2 linked regions of the Prochlorococcus marinus str. MIT 0919 genome follow. The main gene of each other region encodes a partner of the protein of the gene in region 2 in a complex. Links are inferred from orthologs where the notes say so. Each region holds a gene or a part of one and is shown on either strand. Other genes may lie near its edges.

Region 1 (3,008 bases), 250 kb from region 2 along the record:
ATAAGGCTCATTTCATTCAAGAGCAAAGGTTTTCCACTCAATTACGCATTGAAGTGATAGATCGTGTAGGCGTGCTCAAAGATATTCTAATGAGACTTTCCGATAGTGGAATTAATGTCAGCGATGCGCGGGTACAAACTGCCTATGGCAAACCTGCTTGCATTGATCTAAGGATTGAATTAAAAGATTCAGATCAATTAAAAACCACCATGAACAAAATCCGTTCCATGGCAGATGTTATAGATATTGCGCGTACAGGAATGAATTAAACTGCTCTTTCAAAAAAGTGGCTTACGTTTTTTTAAAAAGAATTTCAGTACTGCATAGAAAGTTAATCCTGAAATAATGCCAGTTATTAAACCAACTATTGATGATCCAAGTAAGATTCTACTACTAAAAATTAATCCTTGATCCCACAATTCTTTTCTTGTTAAGTGATGGAAGGCCTTTAAATGATTACCTTCCCCAACAAAGACTTCACCAACTCTATAATTGAGCCAATAAAGGGGAAAATAAGTAAACGGATTACTAATCCAAGTTCCTGCTATTGCAAGCAAATGATTTGCTCTAAAAATAGTTGCCAAAAAAATACCAATCAGTGTTTGAAGTCCAAAGAATGGAAAGCACCCACTAAATACACCAACTGCCAAGCCACGTGCCCGCTTAGCAGGCGTCCCTTCTTGCTTCCAAAACCAAACAATAAGATCTCGGAATTTCTGCAGAATATTCAAAAAAATACTGCTCATGATATGACCAAGGTGATGCTAAACAAGAACAAGGATTTAATCGTAAAAACGTACGTAATTTTTAGGCAATGATCATGTGTTTACCAACTGAAGATACTATCGCAGCAATTGCATCTGCTGTATCTCCAGGAGAAGGAGGAATTGCTGTTATTCGAATCTCTGGAAAATTCTCCCAGAAAATTTGCAAACAAATAGTTTATATACCAGGCAACCAAGTCTGGAGCAGCCATCGCGTTGTCTATGGTCATGTAATCGATCAAGTAACTAAGAAGCAAATTGATGAGGTTCTAATATTGATTATGGAGTCCCCTAGAAGCTTTACTAGAGAAGATGTTGTAGAGATTCATTGTCATGGCGGATTGATTTCAGTTCACAGAATTATGGAACAAATCCTTTCTCAGCCAAATGTCAGAAGAGCTTTCCCTGGAGAGTTTAGTCAAAGGGCTGTGTTAAATGGTCGTCTCGATTTAACACAAGCTGAAGCAATTGATGATCTCATCAGTGCTAAGAGTCAAAAAGCGGCTGATCTTGCCCTTGCAGGGCTCAATGGTCATTTAAATAAAGAAATCAATTTGTACAGAGAAAAGCTATTAGATCAATTAAGTGAAATCGAAGCACGCATTGATTTCGAAGAAGACCTGCCTCCTCTGAACAAAGAAGAAGTAATAGCTAACATTGTCCAAATAAAAGATGCATTACAAAAACTAATAAGAGATGCTAGGCAAGGTTGTTATTTCCGCAATGGTTTAAAAGTTACCTTAATTGGATTACCGAATGTTGGAAAAAGTTCTATCTTAAATCTGCTGAGTAAGCAAGAAAAAGCAATCGTAACCTCTATTCCTGGCACAACACGAGATCTCTTAGAGAGTGAGATTATTTTAGATGGTATTCCTATTACACTCGTAGATACAGCAGGCATACGCAATACAAACGACGAAATAGAGATAGTCGGTATTGAAAGAAGTCAAAAAGCTTTACTCACCTCTGATATAGTTATATTGGTTTTTGACTTAAGCGTTGGCTGGAGCAAAGAATCAGAAGAATTGTCTAATCAAATTCCTGAACATATCCCAAAACTTATCGTAGGCAATAAAGCCGATATCTCGGTTACATCTGAGATAATCAATCCAGATATAATTTTTAGTGCTTTAACTGGCAAAGGAAAAAATGATTTAATTCAATCTTTATTATCACTTTGCGGAGTCAACAAAACTCATGATATTGAAATTGCATTAAATGAAAGGCAATTAGATCTAGTCACATCCACAGCTAACTGCCTCAATAAGACTCTAGAAGTTGCAAATCAAGACTTGCCATGGGATTTTTGGACTATTGACTTACGTGAGGCAATCCAAAGGTTAGGAGAACTAACAGGACATGAACTATCAGAGGCGTTACTAGATAAAATCTTCTCAAGATTTTGTATTGGTAAATAAAGTGCATTTGGAAACACCTGCTATTCATCATCTAATAGATCATTGGCTAAAGGAAGATCTTGGGAGGGGTGATCTAACACTGGTGGCCATTAATGAAAAGATTGTTACCGCCAAATGGATAGCAAAGCAAAGTGGTGTTTTTTGTAGTGGGCCTTTAGTCAGAAAAATATTTGAGCGGCTCAATACGGAAGTAGAAGTTCAATTACTCATATCAGAAGGCGAACAATTTCAAAATGGTCAAAAAATTTTAGATATTACTGGGCCAGCATCTGTACTATTAGCTGGTGAGCGAACAGCATTAAACATTGCTATGCATCTTTCAGGAATTGCAACAGCAACAGCAAAACTCGCCAGCGAACTCAAAGGGACCGGCGTGCGACTTGCTGACACTAGAAAAACCACTCCTGGACTGCGTGTCTTAGAGAAATATGCCATAAGATGCGGTGGCGGTGTAAATCACCGCATGGGGCTAGATGATGCAGCAATGCTCAAAGAAAATCACATTGCATGGAGCAATGGTATAGGCAATTCAATTAAAGCTCTCAGAAGTCAAATCCCATGGACAGCAAAAATTATCGTTGAAGTTGAGACTGCCCAGCAAGCTGAAGAATCAATTATAGAGGGTGCTGATGGAATATTGATAGATGAAATGTCGCCTGAAGATTTAAATCATCTAGTGCCGCGCTTGAGAAAATTATCTAAAGACCTAACTAACGTAAGACCTTCACAGATAATTATTGAAGCTTCAGGAATCAACCCATCTAAAATAAAAGATTATGCTCTAACAGGTATTGACCTAATATCTTGCAGTGCACCTATTACAAAA
Region 2 (4,357 bases):
TTAAAGCTCCACCTCCTATAAGAAGAGCTTTGATTCCAATTTCTCTAATTAGAGCCCCATCCATTGGTAATTGTTTTTGAAAAAGTGTTTGACTTACTAACTCTATAAAGCCAAGTGTTCCCTAGTCACTAAGTTTTAGACAGAATGTTATTGCTTGGTCAAGGACATTACCCTAAATCATAGATGTCACTGGTCCCACTTTTACCATTATTTCATCGTTTTAATAAGGAGTATTTTGATGGCTTGCTTGTCAAAAATGGTAAGCCAATGGTTTCAATACGTTGGAGTGATGGAAGATTACGTAATACAGCAGGCTTATATCGCAGGGGCTGGAAGGGACCAGGGAGGAGATTTTGTGAAATTGTTCTATCTAGGCCACTTTTAGAGAATCTGCCTGATAGTGCTGTTGAAAGCACTCTTTGTCATGAGATGATTCATGCGTGGATTGATTTGGTTTTAGGTGTCAAAGAGGCTCATGGTCCTAATTTTCATGCACGCATGGCTTTAATTAACTCTTCACAAACTAATTTTCAGATTAGTGTTCGCCATAATTATCCAGTACCCGCAAAAACACCTAAATGGCTAGCAACATGTCCTTCTTGTGGCTTAAGTTTTCCTTATAAGAAGTTAATGCGAGGTGTGGCTTGCAAGACTTGTTGTGATACAAAGTATTCAGGTAAATGGCATCCTAGTTGTGTTTTGATTTATGAACCTATTGCGATAGAAAATTCATGAAATCGATTTTGATAATGATTTTTCTCTAAAAGTGCAATTCTGTTAATTTGTTTGTATGGACAGTAGTCGCAAAAGAAATAACCGGCGCAAGCGTTCTAGTGACCCTTTAGAACGCAGAGTAGACCAATGGTTTGAGACTGGACGCCAGTTTGTAGATGGAGTTTCTGGTAATAGGCCTGGAAACCGAAGATCTGCAAATATGAGAGCCACCCGATCAGGGCTGAACAATGTTGGTCGTTGGGTTGGTGACAAAATTGATTGGTTTTTTGAAGAAGACGATGATTGGATGGAAAGTGCTGAATTGGGAGGTAGGCCTGAAAATTTGCTTTCAGGTCCTAAAAAGCCTTTAAAGGCAATTTCCTTGAGAATTCCCAAAGCGATAGCTCCTTCTGTAGATACTGACGAAGAGATCGATTCACAAGCAAAAGAATGGCCTGATGAATCCTCTTTTAGGCTTAATAGATGGAAACGTTCCCAGGTACTAGATCAGAGCATTCAACGAAATTCATCAACTGCTAAAAGGAACGGAGGCTTACCTAATCGACGTATACCAAAATCTAGTCGACGAAAGATTAATTAAGTTGAAGCTTTTGACGCGGTGTGGGGCCAAGCCACATTTCCAACTCTGGATTAAAGACTTCTCTAATGACGGTTAGCTCTTTTTCTTGACGAAAGAATCTGTAGTGTCTACTCCAAAATGGTCCTTCTTTTTTAAATTCTTTTTCAAGCCAACTTGCATTAACTAAAGCAAGCCCATCAACTTCACGAAATAGTTCAGATCGGCCTTTAGTAAGGCTATCCCAAATTGGCTGTTCCTTATTTTTTAAGTGGCGCTCAGCTTCTTTTTGATTCCACCAGCTTTCTGCCCATGCCAGGGTCTGTGATCCACATCTAAGCCATACTTGGCGTCTTAAAAGCGGTGGTTTTAATTCTTCAATTTCTATAGGTGCTCCTTTGCAACCTTGCTGCTCTGATTGCATTGCTATTAGCTTTACTTTTACTTTTTCACCTGTCAACAGATTTAGATGTCGAGTGGGGCTTCCATCTCCTAAAAGCATTAGTTGCCATGGCCCAGAGAGTTTTTGAGAAACGTTTCCAGACAAGACGGATTCTGTTGGTGCTTCCCAAATACTTTTAGGGGAATCAAGTAATTCGTTTTTCAGCGTATTTCTCCTGACACATGAGATTGGTTCTTTTTCGAATGGGATGTATTACTAGATTTGTGGCTTTGAATTTTTAACCATACTAAAAGAGCTGTTAAATCAGCTTTGCTGACACCAGGTACTAAAGCAGCTTCTCCAAAATTCTTTGGTTTATTTATACTTAATTTTTCACGTGCTTCTTGTGAAAGAGTTTTTATATTACTAAAATCTACTTCGACAGGAATAGGCTTCTTGCTTTGCTTTTTAATTTGCTCTATTTGAGCCTTTTGCCTTTCTAAATAGCCACTATATTTAATATCGATTTCTGCTCCCTCTCTTACGTCTAAAGGGATATCTGGATCCATTAACCTATGCCTAATTAAATGAGATGTATGTGTTCCTGGTCTCCGTAGTAGATTTGCGAGACTAATTGATCCTTTAATAGGAGCGCCTGTCTCTTCTTCTAAGACAGTTGCGATTTGATCGCTATCTTTTACTCTTTGCTTTTCTAGTCTTGCTTTTTCTTTTGCAAGAGCCTCTTGTTTTGCAGTGAATATTGACCATCTACGATTATCAATTAAGCCTAATTCATAGCCTAGTGGAGTTAATCTACGATCAGCATTATCACTGCGTAGCACAAGACGATACTCGCTTCGACTAGTTAAGACACGATAAGGTTCACGTAAGTCTTTTGTAACTAAATCGTCTATCATTGTACCTATATAGCTTTCTTCTCGAGGGAAAACTACAGCCTCTTTTTTTTCTACATATTTCCCTGCATTAATTCCTGCGACTAATCCTTGTGCTGCCGCTTCTTCATACCCTGTTGTTCCATTAAGTTGACCCGCACTAAATAATCCTTTTATTCTTTTAGTTTCTAATGAAGGTCGTAGCTGTGTAGCTGGAAGATAGTCATATTCAACAGCATATGCAGGGCGAAGCATTATACATTTCTCGAGTCCAGGAAGTGTTTGTAATAGTTGTAGTTGTAAATTTTCGGGGATACCGGTAGAGAAACCCTGAACATAAATTTCTGGAGTATCTAGTCCCTCAGGTTCAAGAAAAATTTGGTGTGATTCTTTATCTGCAAACCGAACAATTTTGTCTTCAATGGAAGGACAATAGCGGGGGCCAATACTATCTATAAATCCCCCATAAATTGGAGTTAAATGTAGGTTTTCTTTAATTAATGCATGTGTAGCCTTTGTAGTACGTGTTATATGACAACTAATTTGCTTTCCGCTTACCCATGCATGCGGATCAAATGAAAAAAACCTATCTGATGCGTCACTTTTTTGTTCTTCTAGTAAATGTAAAGCAATGCTTCTACGATCTATTCGAGCTGGAGTCCCTGTTTTTAATCTATCAGTTTCAAAGCCCAATTTTTGCAATGATTCAGTAAGCCCTTCAGCTGGTTGTTCTCCTGCACGACCTGCAGCCATCGATTGATTGCCTACCCAAATTTTGCCTCTAAGAAATGTACCAGTTGTTAGGACTACAGCTTTAGCCAAATAAGAGGTTCCAAAATAGGTTTTAATTCCCTTGATTGTTCCAATTGGCTCTTTATCAGGGTCACAAACATTGTCAAAATCTACTTCTAAGTCTGTAACCATTGCTTCACGCAGTGTCAGATTAGGTGTGTTTTGAAGAAGCTGAAGCATTTCACGCGCGTATTTGCGCTTATCTGTTTGTGCTCTTAATGCCCAAACAGCAGGACCTCTACTTGCATTAAGGATTCTTTTTTGGAGTGCTGTGGAATCAGCTAGCTTTCCAATGACTCCTCCAAGAGCATCAATTTCATGAACTAATTGACTCTTGGCGGGACCTCCAACTGCAGGATTACATGGTTGCCACGCTATCCGGTCAAGATTTAAGGTGAATAATGCAGTAGATAAGCCTAATCGAGCAGTAGTCATTGCAGCTTCACAGCCAGCATGCCCACCTCCAACAATGATTACATCAAAAGTTTCGTTTGAATTATTTGTCATTACCTACTTATTAGAACTTCATTGTGAGTGATTAATTTGCAAGATTTCTAAACCTTGTAAATTGTGGCTCGAATAATAATTTCACTGTACCTATTGGACCATTCCTATGCTTAGTAACTATTACTTCAGTAATGCCTCTATCAGGAGTCTCAGGATTGTAATACTCATCTCTATAAATCATTAATACTAAATCTGCATCTTGCTCAATAGATCCAGATTCGCGAAGATCGCTTAGCATTGGACGTTTGTTCGTTCGCGACTCCACACCTCGACTAAGTTGAGAGAGAGCGATTACAGGAACTTTTAACTCTCTCGCCATTGCTTTGAGACCTCTTGTAATCCTAGAGAGTTCTTGCACTCGATTGTCTGGTGTAGAGCCTTCCATTAGCTGCAGGTAATCAATAACAATAAGACCGAGTTCTTTACCTTGCTCAGCAATTAAGCGTCGACATAATGAACGCATTTCTAGGACACCTAGGTTAGGCTTGTCAT

What was found.
Region 1: the proteins of mnmG (region 2) and mnmE are in contact, whole or in part, in a solved structure (PDB 9HIP), measured with the Escherichia coli proteins. The link is inferred for Prochlorococcus marinus str. MIT 0919 from one-to-one orthologs.

Annotation. Positions count from the first base shown.
Region 1 is NZ_CP114779.1:1,380,891-1,383,898, reverse strand. What follows is about bases 1-2,998. They hold mnmE (tRNA uridine-5-carboxymethylaminomethyl(34) synthesis GTPase MnmE), read left to right. Parts: upstream 1-814; coding sequence 815-2,182; downstream 2,183-2,998. Other genes in these bases: nadC (carboxylating nicotinate-nucleotide diphosphorylase), read left to right, coding at 2,184-2,998; O5635_RS07550 (DUF2062 domain-containing protein), read right to left, coding at 279-746; O5635_RS07555 (RelA/SpoT family protein), read left to right, coding at 1-269. Outside these bases: more of nadC, read left to right, coding at 2,999-3,008. UniProt on the Escherichia coli protein: Exhibits a very high intrinsic GTPase hydrolysis rate. Involved in the addition of a carboxymethylaminomethyl (cmnm) group at the wobble position (U34) of certain tRNAs, forming tRNA-cmnm(5)s(2)U34.
Region 2 is NZ_CP114779.1:1,127,725-1,132,081, reverse strand. What follows is about bases 1,381-4,357. They hold mnmG (tRNA uridine-5-carboxymethylaminomethyl(34) synthesis enzyme MnmG), read right to left. Parts: upstream 3,866-4,357; coding sequence 1,895-3,865; downstream 1,381-1,894. Other genes in these bases: dnaB (replicative DNA helicase), read right to left, coding at 3,897-4,357; O5635_RS06280 (chorismate lyase), read right to left, coding at 1,381-1,865. Outside these bases: O5635_RS06295 (membrane protein), read right to left, coding at 1-64; O5635_RS06290 (SprT family zinc-dependent metalloprotease), read left to right, coding at 184-735; O5635_RS06285 (hypothetical protein), read left to right, coding at 791-1,315; more of O5635_RS06280, read right to left, coding at 1,308-1,380. UniProt on the Escherichia coli protein: NAD-binding protein involved in the addition of a carboxymethylaminomethyl (cmnm) group at the wobble position (U34) of certain tRNAs, forming tRNA-cmnm(5)s(2)U34.